DNA from 4 places in the Streptomyces sp. H27-D2 genome. Region 4 is predicted to be linked to each of the others. Evidence: riboswitches for the same ligand, from Rfam matches in the RefSeq annotation. Region 4 holds a riboswitch; each other region holds the start of a gene.

Region 1 (3,199 bases), on a different contig from region 4:
GAGCGGATCGACGCGCGTGCGGTGCGCGCCTTCTACGACGCGCATGTGCGGCCCGCCACCGCGACCGCCGTGATCGTCGGCGACCTCACGGGTGTGGATCTGGACGTGACGCTCGCTGACACCCTGGGCGAGTGGACCGGGGACACCGCCGAGCCCCGCCCGGCCCCGCCGGTCACCGCCGACGACACCGGCCGGGTGGTCATCGTGGACCGTCCCGGAGCGGTCCAGACGCAACTGCTGATCGGCCGCATCGGCGCGGACCGGCACGACCGCGTCTGGCCGGCCCAGGTGCTCGGCACCTACTGCCTGGGCGGCACCCTCACCTCCCGGCTGGACCGGGTGCTGCGCGAGGAGAAGGGCTACACCTACGGCGTACGGGCGTACGGCCAGGTGCTGCGCTCGGCGCCGGACGGCAGCGGCGCGGCGATGCTCGCGATCAGCGGCTCGGTGGCTACCGAGGTCACCGGACCGGCGCTCGCGGACGCCTGGCAGGTGCTGCGCCGACTCGCCGCCGACGGGCTGACCGACGACGAGCGGGACATCGCGGTGCAGAACCTCGTCGGCGTCGCCCCGCTCAAGTACGAGACCGCGGCGGCCGTCGCGAACACCTTCGCGGACCAGGTCGAGCAGCAGCTCCCGGACGACTTCCAGGCGCAGCTGTACGCGCGCCTGGTGGAGACCGGCACGGTCGAGGCGACCGCGGCCGTGGTCAACGCGTTCCCGGTGGACCGGCTGGTGACGATCCTGGTCGGCGACGCCTCGGTGATCGAGGAGCCGGTGAAGCAGCTCGGCATCGGCGATGTGCGGGTGGTCACCGGCTAAGGGTGCGAATCACCGTAAAGCGGTGAAAGTGCGGCTGTGAAGCCGTCGCGCCCCCGGATCCCGGCGAGCCCTCGGCTTGCCGGGATCCGGGCTTTTGTCCGCTTTGTTGGGGTCGGTTGTGTCAAACATGTGTGGCGTGCGCGACAAAAACCCGGATTTGTTTGCCGTTTGAAAGATGTCCCGTTTAGCGTCGGTGCGGCTGCCCGTCAGACCCCCGTCGCATCAGCGGCACCGGGCAGTCATCGCCGAGTCCCCCGAAGGCGCGAGCCTGGGGAGCCGGGGACCCAATCAGTCCCTGGGGTGAATCGGGCGCCTCTCCGGAGGGGCCCGTAGGAGACCTTCCTGCTCCGAACCCGTCAGCTAACCCGGTAGGCGAGAAGGAAGGAAAGGAACCGCCACTTCATGGCATTCATCCGTGCCAACGGCAAGCACCGCCGCCCGAACCGCGCCGTGCGAACCGGTGCGAACGCCGCGGGCATCGCGACCCTCGCCGTAGCCGGCGTCGTCGGCGCCGTCGCCTCTCCGGCCATCGCGGCCGAGAACTCCGTGCCGAAGGTCGAGCAGACGGGCCTCCAGCAGGCCATCGTCATCGACGGCACGCTGGCTCAGAACCTCGACGACCAGGCCACCGTCCAGCACAGTGCCGCGGACGTGACCCAGGCCCGCGAAAAGGCCGAGGCCGACGCCATGAAGCAGGCGGCCGACGCGAAGAAGGCCGCCGAGGCCAAGCGCAGGGCCGCCGCCGAGAAGGCGGAGAAGGCCAAGGAAGCCCGCGAGGCCAAGGCTGAGAAGGCGCGTCAGGCCGAGCCCCGCGCCGCTCGCTCCGAGGGCCGTACGGCGATCAAGCCCAACGGCAGCGGTTACGTCTCGCCGATCTCCGGCTCGTACGTCTCCACCCAGTACAAGGCATCCGGCGGCGCATGGTCCTCCGGCAGCCACACCGGCATCGACTTCCACGCCGCGTCGGGCACCGCTGTGCACGCCGTCGGCGCGGGCACCGTCGTCGAGGCCGGCTGGGGCGGCGCGTACGGCAACAACGTCGTCATCAAGATGAACGACGGCTCGTACACGCAGTACGGCCACCTGTCGTCCAGCAGCGTCACGGTCGGCCAGAGCGTCACCGCCGGCCAGCAGATAGCCCTGTCCGGCAACACCGGCAACACCACAGGGCCGCACCTGCACTTCGAGGCCCGCACCGGTGCGGAGTACGGCTCGGACATCGACCCGATCGGCTACCTCCGCTCGCACGGCGTCAGCGTCTGACCGTACGGCCCGCATGACTTGTACGACCGTCGGACTCGTCCGACCGAAGAGTCCGCGACAGCGATCGCGACACCGAAGCCCCGGCCCCGGCCGGGGCTTCGGCGTTTCTCCATGGAGCCGTCAATTCCACTGCGCTATCGGAATTTCCCGCCGCGTGTCATAGAGTCGGTGAACTGGCGCTGATCAACCGCGTTTCGCGGGGATTAAGACGGAGGTTCGCGATGGCCGGCCGCGGTATTTCCGCACACTCGGTGTGCGGCGCGATCCGCGACGATATCGTTTCCGGAACCCTGCCCCCCGGCAGCCGTCTCGTCGAGGAACTGCTCGCCCGGCGCTACGGCGTCTCGCGGGTCCCGGTGCGCGAAGCGCTGCGCGTCCTGGAGACCGAGGGCTTCGTGACGTCCCGTCGGCATGTGGGCGCCTGCGTCGCCGAGCCGACCGAACGCGAGGCCGCCGACCTGCTGGACGTCCGCGCGCTGCTGGAGCCGCTGGGGGCCGCACGGGCCGCTCAGCGGCGCACCGAGGCGCACCTCAAGGTGCTGCGCGGGCTGGTCCGGCTGGGCAGGGAACGGGCGCGGCTGGGGCAGCTGAGCGATCTGCGGTCCCTGGACGGCTGGTTCCACGAGACCCTGGCCGGGGCGTCCGGCAGTCCCGGCCTGGCCGCGCTGCTCACCCAACTGCGGCGCAAGGCCGACTGGATGTACCCGCCGGAGCCGCCGGCGCGAGCCGTCGGGACCTGGGACGAGCACGGCGCGCTGGTCGACGCGGTGACCCGGGGCGACGCGGCGCGGGCCCGCGCGGTCGTCAGCGCGCGGCTGGAGCGCTCGCTCGCCGCGTACCGGCCCCGGCGGGCGGCGGTGAGTTCTTTGAAACCTTCCGCACACACAGGACGCGGCCGAATTTAACAGCGGTCCCGTATACAGCGGGAGGGGAATTCTTTCGGCAATTCCCGCGCGCGCAATACGGAATGCGATGGCGGCGGCGGTGGCGGCTCCGGCGATAAAGCGGGCCGGGCGGGGAATCGGGCCGCGCGGAAGAGCACGTCGGGAGATCCGGAAGGCGGGGCCCGGATCGCGACCGGCGCGAGGGCCGGCTGAAGAACGAGACCGCCGCG
Region 2 (3,199 bases), on a different contig from region 4:
GGCTGGAGTCGGTCCGTACGATCGCCGAGGCCGCGCAGCGGGCCGTACTGCCGACGCCCCCGGCCCGTATCAGCGGGCTGGCCGTGGCGGCGCGCTATGAGGCGGCGCAGGTGGACGCCAGGATCGGCGGCGACCTCTACGCGGTGCAGGCCACCCCGTTCGGCGTACGGCTGATCGTGGGCGACGTACGGGGCAAGGGCCTGGAGGCCGTGGAGGCGGTGGCGATCGTCATCGGGGCGTTCCGGGAGGCGGCGGAGCAGGAGCCGGACCTGGAGGCGCTCGCGGGGCGGCTGGAGCGCGCGCTGCGCCGGGAGGGCGGGCGGCGGGAGGGGCTGGACCAGTTCGAGGGCTTCACCACCGCCGTACTGGCCGAGATCCCGAACGGTGCGGAGGGGCCGGGCGTCTTGCGGGTGCTCAACCGGGGCCATCCGGCGCCGCTGCTGCTGCTCGCGGACGGCTCGGTGCGGGGCGCGGAGCCGTCCGCGCACGCCCTCCCGCTGGGCATGGCGGACCTGGGCGTCTGGCCGGACCGGGCGGACGAGCTGGAGTTCCCCGAGGGGGCCACACTGCTGCTCTTCACCGACGGGGTCACCGAGGCGCGGGACGGCGGGGGCGTCTTCTACGACCCGCTGGAGCGGCTGCGCGGGCGGACCTTCCCGGGGCCGGACGAGCTGCTGGACGGGGTGGTGGCCGATGTGGCGCTGCACACGGGCGGCGCGTCGACGGATGACATGGCGCTGCTCGCGCTGCGGAGGCCGGGGCGGCGCCGCGTGTGGACCGGTTGGGAACCGGGTGCGGAGCGGGTACGAGCTGTGCCGTCGGGGCCGGGGACGAGCTCCGTTCCGGCCGCGTGAATTCGCGCCTACGTTCCGTAACCGGCGGACGCGCCTCCGTATAACGACTGACACACGATCAGCGTCGAGCGGTTTCCCTCATGAGGTCAACTCGCCCCTATCCGCTACCTCATGCCCCACTTGGTCCTTGTCAAAGGCGGGACAGTTTCCGGTGAAGGCTTGGACTCCCGCCTCCCTGTCTATTAACGTTCGATAACGCAGCGCGGTCGTAACAGCCGCCACTAGAGACGGCACCGCGCGCAGTCGCCGAATCCCGCACCACAGCAGTACCGCACCGCCCAGGGAACCGGGGAACCAATCTTTGGGGTGAATCGGGTCGAACCTGACCCGTAGGAGACCTTCCTACTCCGAACCCGTCAGCTAACCCGGTAGGCGAGAAGGAAGGAAAGGAGAGCGCCCTCGTGGCGTCCAACAAGCCTGCCCCCGAGGCTACGTACAACCCGTTCGGCCCCTACGGCTCCCCCGCGGAGCCCGGCCTCGGGTACGGCGATCAGCCCCTGGGCGAGTGGAATCCCACCGAAGAGTCCATCGCCCCGGTGCGTGGCAGGCACCGCGTCGCCAAGCAGCGCGGTGGCGGTATGGCGCGCAGCGGCGCCGTTCTCGGCGTCGGCGTGATCGCGGCGGTCGGCGCGGGCGGCATGGCCACCGCGAAGGACAAGCCGCGGGTACCGATCTCCATGCCTGACCTCTCGACCGTCGCCGACAGCCTCCCGGACGCGAAGTCGCTGCCGGGCATCGGCGACTTGATATCCGACGGCTCCGACACGGACGTGAGCGCCGCCGAGCTGGCGACAGCCGCGGCGCCGCTCACCCAGGCCGGGCTCACCGACGCCGAGGCCGACAAGGGCGCGGACGCCGGCGAGGCCCTGCGCGCCCGCATCCTCCAGCAGGCCGACCAGCAGCAGGCCGCGGCGGACCAGGCGTCGCTCGACGCCTCCTCGCGCAGCGCCGCCGAGCAGGCCGCGGGCCAGGCGTCGAAGACGAAGTCGGACGCCGAGGCCAAGGCGAAGGCCGAGAAGGCCGAGGCCAAGCGCAAGGCGGAAGCCGCCGCGGAGAAGAAGGCCGAGGCCGAGCGCCGCGCCCAACTGGCCAAGAGCTTCGTCCTGCCGGTCGCCTCCTACACGTTGACGTCGAGCTTCGGCCAGGCTGGCGACCTGTGGTCCGCGAACCACACCGGCCAGGACTTCGCCGCCCCGACGGGCACCCCCGCCAAGGCGCTGCACAGCGGCACCATCAAGTCGGCCGGGTGGGCCGGCTCGTACGGCTACCGCATCGTGCTGCAACTGGATGACGGCACCGAGCTCTGGTACTGCCATCTCTCATCGATGGTGAAGACGTCGGGCCAGGTGAACACGGGCGACGTGATCGCCCGGGTCGGCGCGACCGGCAACGTCACCGGCCCGCACCTGCACCTTGAGGTACGGCCGGGCGGCAGCCCGATCGACCCGATGGGCTGGCTGCGGGAGCGCGGGCTTCAGCCGTAGGGCGGGCTTCGCGGTCGTGGGGCGGGCTTCGCGGTCGTAGGGCGGGCTTCAGCCGTAGGGCGCGAGCGCGGGGGGCGCGGGCCGGGATCTGCGCGCCCCCCGCTTCCACGCCTCGCGCCCCTCCCGCCACGCCCCTCCCACCGCGCTACGCCCAACTCCGTTGGTCACCATATGGAATAAAAGCCACGAACCGCGCGTTGGAAAAACCCATGACTGACACGACGAAAGAGATCGGCAACACGAAAAAGATCGGCAACCTCGACGTATTCCCGTTCACGCTCGGAGGCAATGTCTTCGGCTGGACGGCTGATGAGGCGCAGTCCTTTGACGTCCTCGACGCCTTCACCGCAGGCGGCGGCAATTTCATAGACACCGCAGACGTCTACTCGGCCTGGGTGCAGGGCAACTCCGGCGGTGAGTCCGAGACCGTCATCGGCAACTGGCTGGCGTCCCGCGGCAACCGGGCCGGCGTCGTCGTCGCGACGAAGGCGGGCGCGCACCCCGACTACAAGGGGCTGGCCGCCCCGACCGTCAAGTCGGCCGCCGAGGAGTCGCTGCGCCGCCTGCAGACCGACTACATCGACCTGTACTACACGCACTATGACGACCCGTCGGTCCCCGTCGAGGAGATCATCACGGCGCTGGACGACCTGGTGAAGTCGGGCAAGGTCCGCGAGATCGCCGCCTCCAACATCACCCCGGAGCGCCTCGAAGCCTCCCTCGCCTTCTCCGAGCGCGAGGGCCTCGCCAAGTACGTCGCCGTCCAGCCGCACTACAGCCTGGTCTCGCGCGACTCCTACGAGGGCGACCTCGCGGACGTCGCCGCCCGCCACGGCCTGGCCGCCATCCCGTACTACGGCC
Region 3 (3,199 bases), on a different contig from region 4:
GACTTGTGACAGCCGGACGCCCCGACTACCTTCTACCGACAACTCACACTCGCCGCTCGAAAGGCAACCGCATGCGCACCGGGAACGGTAAGCACCGCCGCCCCCGTCAGGCTCCGGCCATCGTCGTCGCGGCGGGGGTGACCGGCGCGAGCATAGCCATGCCGCTGCTCGGCGCCACCGGCGCGCACGCGGCCGACGCATCGACCTGGGACCGCGTCGCGCAGTGCGAGAGCGGCGGGATGTGGAGCTCCAACGGGGGCAACGGCTATTACGGCGGGTTGCAGCTGACGCTGGAGACGTGGAAGCAGTACGAGGGCACGTCGTACGCGCCGCGCCCCGACCTGGCCAGCCGCTCCCAGCAGATCTCGGTCGCCGAGGCGATCCTCGGCGACAAGGGGCCGGACGCCTGGCCCAGCTGCGCGGTGAACGGCGGACTGCTGGCCGACGGCGCCGCGCCCGACGTCGACCCGGGAAGCACCACGCGCCCGTCCACGGAGCCCACGGACGGCGCCTCGGACGACGCGACCGCCGCCCCGGACGCCGCGAAGTCGGCGAAGCCCTCGGACGGGGCGACCGGCAAGGCGACCCCGGACAGTGACGCGAGCGACGCCGCGAAGGCCAAGGCGAAAGCCAAGGCCAAGGGCGAGTCTCAGGCCGGCGCCCAGGGCGCCGGCGGCGACGCCGAGAAGACCCCCGCGCCGGGCGCGTCGAAGGGTGCGGACGACCCCACCTCCATCCCGGGCCCGGTCGAGCGGAGCGAGTCCGCAGCCGCGGGCAAGCACCGGGGCGACACGGACGCGAGCGGCTCCGACGAGGAGGCGGGCGACGTCGCGGACTTCGACCGCTCCGGCGGGCGGCACGCCTCGCGGGACGGCGGCGCGGAGCGCGCGGGCGGGCTCCAGGGCGGCGGCTACACGGTGCGCTCCGGCGACAGCCTCTCGGCCATCGCGGCGCGGCAGGACGTGCACGGCGGCTGGTCTTCGCTGTACGACGCCAACGCGAAGGTGGTCGGCTCCGATCCGGACCTCATCCGCCCTGGTCAGCAGCTCGATCTGAGCCAGAAACCAGGGTAGTTGATGACCGTATGTCCGGATTCGTTCGAGTGAGACATGGCTCTCGTCCACAATTGGCCAAGTCTCAACTGTCCGATCTATCCGGACCGCCCCCCACCTGCACGGATGTGCATTCCTGAGGGGCAAGAGGGGGCGATGCCCCCGAACTGCCGGGGTTTGAAATGACCCCGGGGGTCGTGTTTATGGTCGGACCGCTCGCCACAGCGGGCACCGTCGAACACCACGCCGAATCCTGCCGGTGTCCGAGGGGTAGTCGACGCGCAAGCGCCGATGGCAGGAGCGGGGGAACCAGGTAAGTGCCGGAAAGGCCCAGCGTTACGGGCCCGAAGGCTTGGGGTGAAGCCACGTGTGTCAGCACACGCGGCCGGGCAACTCACATGGCCCGAACCCGACAGCTCACCTCGTAGGCGTCGGTGAGGAAACGAAAAATGCTTACTTCCAAGGGCAAGCACCGCCGTCCCTCCAAGGCTGTCCGCGTCGCCGCTCTCGCGGGTGTCGCCAGCGCCGCGATCGCCGTGCCGCTGATGGGAGCCTCCTCGGCTTCCGCGGCCGACGTCTCCACGTGGGACAAGGTCGCCCAGTGCGAGTCCGGCGGCAACTGGTCGACGAACACCGGCAACGGTTACTACGGCGGCCTCCAGTTCTCGAACTCCAGCTGGGCAGCAGCGGGCGGCACCCAGTACGCCGCGCGTGCCGACCAGGCCTCCAAGGGCCAGCAGATCACCGCAGCCGAGAAGCTTCTCGCCCTCCAGGGCCCGGGTGCCTGGGCCTGCGCCGGCGCCGGCAACCTGACCGCCGGCGGCTCCGCTGCCGACGTCGACACCAGTGGCTCGGGCGACGCCCCGGCCGCGCAGCCGAAGGCCGCCCCGAAGCCGCAGGCCCCGCAGCAGCAGGCGCAGCCGAAGGCCGCTCCCAAGCCGCAGCCGAAGCCGGAGACGCAGACCGTCCAGCCGCAGCAGAAGTCCACCGGCTCGGGCAACTACACCGTGAAGTCGGGCGACACGCTCGCGAAGATCGCCGACGCTCACGGTTCCAGCTGGAAGTCCGTCTACGAGAACAACAAGTCGACCGTAGGCGGCGACGCCGACCTGATCTTCCCGGGCCAGAAGCTCTCCGTCTGAGCCGTCCAGGACTGATCACCCCATAAAGACCCCCTGACCGGGTGCGCCCTCCCCCGAGCGCATCCGGTCAGGGTTTTTTCGCGCGGATTCGGCTCGGTTTCCGCTCGGTTTTCCGCTGGGACGCCGTCTCGCTGAACGGGCGACCGACCGGTCACCCCGCCGGTGCGGCTAGGCTCATGCCGCAAGAGCCAAGAGACTTTCTTCTGAATCTCACAGCTACATGTCACAGCCTGAAGGAGACACTCGTGCCGTCGATCGACGTCGTCGTAGCCCGCGAGATCCTCGACTCGCGAGGCAACCCCACGGTCGAGGTCGAGGTTGGCCTCGACGACGGCAGCACCGGCCGTGCTGCCGTCCCCTCCGGCGCCTCCACCGGCGCCTTCGAGGCCCTCGAACTCCGTGATGGTGACAAGGCCCGGTACGGCGGCAAGGGTGTGGAGAAGGCCGTCCTCGCCGTCATCGAGCAGATCGGCCCGGAGCTCGTCGGGTACGACGCCACCGAGCAGCGCCTGATCGACCAGGCGATGTTCGACCTGGACGCCACCCCGGACAAGTCCTCGCTCGGCGCGAACGCCATCCTCGGCGTCTCGCTGGCCGTCGCGCACGCCGCCTCCGAGGCCTCCGACCTGCCGCTCTTCCGCTACCTCGGCGGTCCGAACGCGCACGTCCTGCCGGTCCCGATGATGAACATCCTGAACGGCGGGTCGCACGCCGACTCGAACGTGGACATCCAGGAGTTCATGATCGCCCCGATCGGCGCGGAGTCCTTCTCCGAGGCCCTGCGCTGGGGCGCCGAGGTCTACCACACGCTCAAGGGCGTGCTCAAGGAGCGCGGCCTGTCCACCGGTCTGGGCGACGAGGGCGGCTTCGCGCCGAACCTCGCCTCCAACCGCGAGGCGCTCGACCTCATCCTCGAAGCCATCACGAAGGCCGGCTACACCCCGGGCCAGGACTTCGGTCTCGCGCTCGACGTCGCCGCCTCCGAGTTCTTCGACGACGGCGTCT
Region 4 (3,199 bases):
TCACCGCTTCGAGCGACAGATATATGCATACCTTGGTGGATCGCCACCAATGACGGCAGCATAAATGGGACTCTGGCGCGAAGCAGCCGTTCGGGGCCGCCCGCGACTTCGCTACGCACCGCATCGGAGTCCGGCCTCGGCGGGAAAGGGACAGCGTCGCCATGGCAGACCACCAGGAAGTATCCGTCACCCTGCCGAGCACTCCGGTGTCGGTTTCCACGGCGCGCGCCTATGTCACCGGCCTGCTCACCGATTGGGGGCTGCCGCCGGGAGCCGACATCCGGGACAGCGTCCGGCTGATCGTCTCCGAACTCGCCACCAACGCGGTCCAGCACACCTTCGGCCAGTCGCCCACCTTCACCGTGCAGGTCCAACTCGACCGGGACGAGCAGCTTCGCGTCGGGATCACCGACAGCCACCCGCGCTGGCCGCAGCGGCTGCCCGCGGCGGTCCAGCAGGACAACGGCCGCGGCATGGTGATCATCCGCTGGCTTGCCGCGGAGGCCGGCGGCCGGATGTCCGTCACGCCCACCGAGGAGGGCGGTAAGACGGTCTGGATCACGCTGCCCTGGCCCTCGGCGACGCCGCTTCAGGGTGAGCGCTGATCCTTGCGGGGGCTGTTCGGCTCGGCCGGGACCGGCCCACCGGCCTTCCCCGGTTCGGTGATCCTCCACGATCACCGAACCGAGGAAGGCCCGGCGGGGCCGGTTCTACGGCCTCAGCTCTACGGCCTCAGCTCTACGGCCTCAGCTCTACGGCCTCAGCTCTACGGCCTCAGCTCTACGGCCTCAGCTCTACGGCCTCAGCTCTACGGCCTCAGCTCTACGGCCTCAGCTCTACGGCCTCAGCGCACCCGTCCGTACCAGACGCTGCGCGTCCAGATCCGCTCCAGGCGCACGACCGATCCGCTCTTGGGCGAGTGCCAGATCCGGCCGCGCCCGGCGTAGATCCCCACGTGGTAGACGCCCCGTCCCGAGTGGAAGAAGACCAGGTCGCCACTCTTGCGGTGGGACGCCGAGATATGTCGGGTCTTGTTGTACTGGGCCGCCGCGGTGCGCGGCAACTGCTTGCCGACGCGCTTGAACGAGTAGAGCGTGAGCCCCGAGCAGTCGAAGCGGTGCGGGCCGCTGGCCCCGTAGCGGTAGGGCGAACCCTTCTTGGACGCCGCGATCTTGAGTGCTTCGGACGAGTGCCCCGACGCTTCGGCGGTCGGGGCGAAACCCGGGGCCAACGCGGTGCCGCCGACAGCGGCGATGGTGAGAGCCGAGATGGTGCCTGCCCGGGTGAACAGTGCGGGGACGTGAATTCGCGCAGTCATGCGCAACCCTTCGTCAACCGCCTGCGAAAGATGACCTGTCGGGTTCGGGCAGGCGAAGTTGCCCGGCCGTTTTCACGGCTTCACCCCAAGGGGCGACCGGTGTGTCCGGTCGGCCCGCCGTGCTTGGGTCCTCCGCTCCTGCCGATCCACTGGTGTCGACCAGTCATCCGGTACGGCGGCAGGATTCGGCGTCCGCCCGGACCGCCCCACCGAGGCGGCGGGGGCTTGTCGTCCCAGGGATCGTCACGCACCTCGGCCACCGGTTCCGAGCCGAAACGCCCTATTGTGACACTCGCCACTTCTGACCCATTCAGGTGACACGGGCTGATTCGCTCCTGGTGCGCGACCCCCGAGGAGTCCCGTACCAGGGGCGGAATGGACACCTCCGCCAAACGCCCGGGCGCTCCGTGCAAGTTGATCAGCGCAATACGTCTGCCTCCGGCTACGCCGAACAGGTGATCCCATTCGGTGCGTACGAGCGACTACAGCGGGTCGCCCCACCCCGATCCGCATCGGTCCGATCGCGGATATCGGGCTCGGCGGGCAATGCGCTCAACGGCTGGGGCCGGTCCCGGAGCCGGCTCCGGGACGGGGATCAGCCCTTATATCACCCTCCGGGTAGGGGCGGCAACGAGACCCGGCGCGCGCGGCGCTCCCCATCCAGCACCCGCAGCGCCCGCGCCGGCGCGTTCATGGGCGGCTCGCGCTCGCCGCGCTCGTGCGTCAGGGCCGGACCGGGGCCTGCTTGCGGCTGCTGGTCGGCCCGTCCACCAGGCCGTAGGCCACCGCGGCCTCGGCGTCGAAGATCTTCTCGCGCTCGATGTCCTGGCTGATCCGCGCGGCCGGGCGGCCGGTGTGCCGTACCAGCAGCTCTTCCAGCAGGGCGCGGACCCGCTGCATCTCCCGGGCCTGGATCTCCAGGTCGCTGGCCTGGCCGTGGAACGGCTCGCTGACCGACGGCTGGTGGATGAGCACCCGGGCCGTCGGCAGCATCACCCGCCTGCCCGCCGCAGAGCACCGCGGCCCGGACGCCGGGGATCGGCGACCGGGCCGCTAGGGCTGACGGTGATGCGGGCTGTGCTCCCGGTGCCCGCGTGTGCCGCGGGCGCCGGCGGCTGTGGAGCCGGCTGTTCCGGGTGGTGCTGTCGGTTCCGCCGCCGCGGGCCGCGCCGGTGACGCCGCCCGCACTGCTGACGCGGGCCCGGCCGGTGTTTCGGGTGCCGGGGGCGGCGGCCCGCAGCGTCCGGGGTCAGGAGCTGAGCTGCCAGACCGCGTCGGCGATGGCGTCGCTGTTGGTGTCCAGCGCCTTGTCGTCGATGTTCGCGGTCGTGTCGCAGGACGCGTGGTAGCAGGGGTCGAAGGCCTCGCCGGCCTTGCCGCCCCACTTGTCCGCCTGCTCCTGGGTCTTCTTGTAGTCCGCGCCGGAGAAGAGGCCGCCGACGGGTATCCCGGCGTTCTTGAAGGAGGCGTGGTCGGAGCGGCCGTCGCCCTCGGTCTCGATCTCGGTCTTGATGTCCTTGGCGGCGTACCAGTCCTTGAACGTCTTCTCGATCGCGGGGTCGTCGTCGTAGACGAAGTAGCCCGGGTTCGGCGAGCCGATCATGTCGAAGTTGAGGTAGCCGCCGATCTTCGAACGGTCGCCGGTCGACAGCTTGTCGACGTAGTGCTGCGAGCCGATCATGCCGAACTCCTCAGCGCCCCACCAGCCGAACCGCAGGTGCTTGGTGGGCTTGAGATCCGCCTTGGCGACGGCGAGCGCGACCTCCAGGATGCCGGCTGAGCCCGAGCCGTTGTCATTGATGCCGGGACCGTCGCCGACCGAGTCCAGGTGCGCCCCGGACATCACGACGTCGTCGGCGCTGCCTCCGGGCCAGTCGGCCA

What was found. Region 4 has a riboswitch for cyclic di-AMP ahead of QMK28_RS15220 (C40 family peptidase). Riboswitches for the same ligand answer to the same signal wherever they lie in the genome.
Region 1: linked by a shared signal. The riboswitch ahead of QMK28_RS05775 (M23 family metallopeptidase) and the one ahead of QMK28_RS15220 (C40 family peptidase) in region 4 are both predicted to bind cyclic di-AMP.
Region 2: linked by a shared signal. The riboswitch ahead of QMK28_RS17965 (M23 family metallopeptidase) and the one ahead of QMK28_RS15220 (C40 family peptidase) in region 4 are both predicted to bind cyclic di-AMP.
Region 3: linked by a shared signal. The riboswitch ahead of QMK28_RS13600 (transglycosylase family protein) and the one ahead of QMK28_RS15220 (C40 family peptidase) in region 4 are both predicted to bind cyclic di-AMP.

The regions. Positions count from the first base shown of each region.
Region 1 is NZ_JAYMZR010000009.1:8,895-12,093, reverse strand. It holds gene QMK28_RS05780 (M16 family metallopeptidase) at 1-822, shown strand, start outside; cyclic di-AMP (ydaO/yuaA leader) riboswitch at 1,056-1,211, shown strand; gene QMK28_RS05775 (M23 family metallopeptidase) at 1,225-2,085, shown strand; gene QMK28_RS05770 (GntR family transcriptional regulator) at 2,307-2,990, shown strand.
Region 2 is NZ_JAYMZR010000043.1:38,451-41,649, reverse strand. It holds gene QMK28_RS17970 (PP2C family protein-serine/threonine phosphatase) at 1-854, shown strand, start outside; cyclic di-AMP (ydaO/yuaA leader) riboswitch at 1,089-1,244, shown strand; gene QMK28_RS17965 (M23 family metallopeptidase) at 1,256-2,338, shown strand; gene QMK28_RS17960 (aldo/keto reductase) at 2,548-3,199, shown strand, end outside.
Region 3 is NZ_JAYMZR010000028.1:20,837-24,035, forward strand. It holds gene QMK28_RS13595 (LysM peptidoglycan-binding domain-containing protein) at 72-1,073, shown strand; cyclic di-AMP (ydaO/yuaA leader) riboswitch at 1,329-1,498, shown strand; gene QMK28_RS13600 (transglycosylase family protein) at 1,502-2,194, shown strand; gene eno (phosphopyruvate hydratase) at 2,440-3,199, shown strand, end outside.
Region 4 is NZ_JAYMZR010000033.1:41,143-44,341, reverse strand. It holds gene QMK28_RS15225 (ATP-binding protein) at 162-605, shown strand; gene QMK28_RS15220 (C40 family peptidase) at 845-1,318, opposite strand; cyclic di-AMP (ydaO/yuaA leader) riboswitch at 1,322-1,506, opposite strand; gene QMK28_RS15215 (ATP-dependent Clp protease proteolytic subunit) at 2,042-2,311, opposite strand; gene QMK28_RS15210 (M28 family metallopeptidase) at 2,568-3,199, opposite strand, start outside.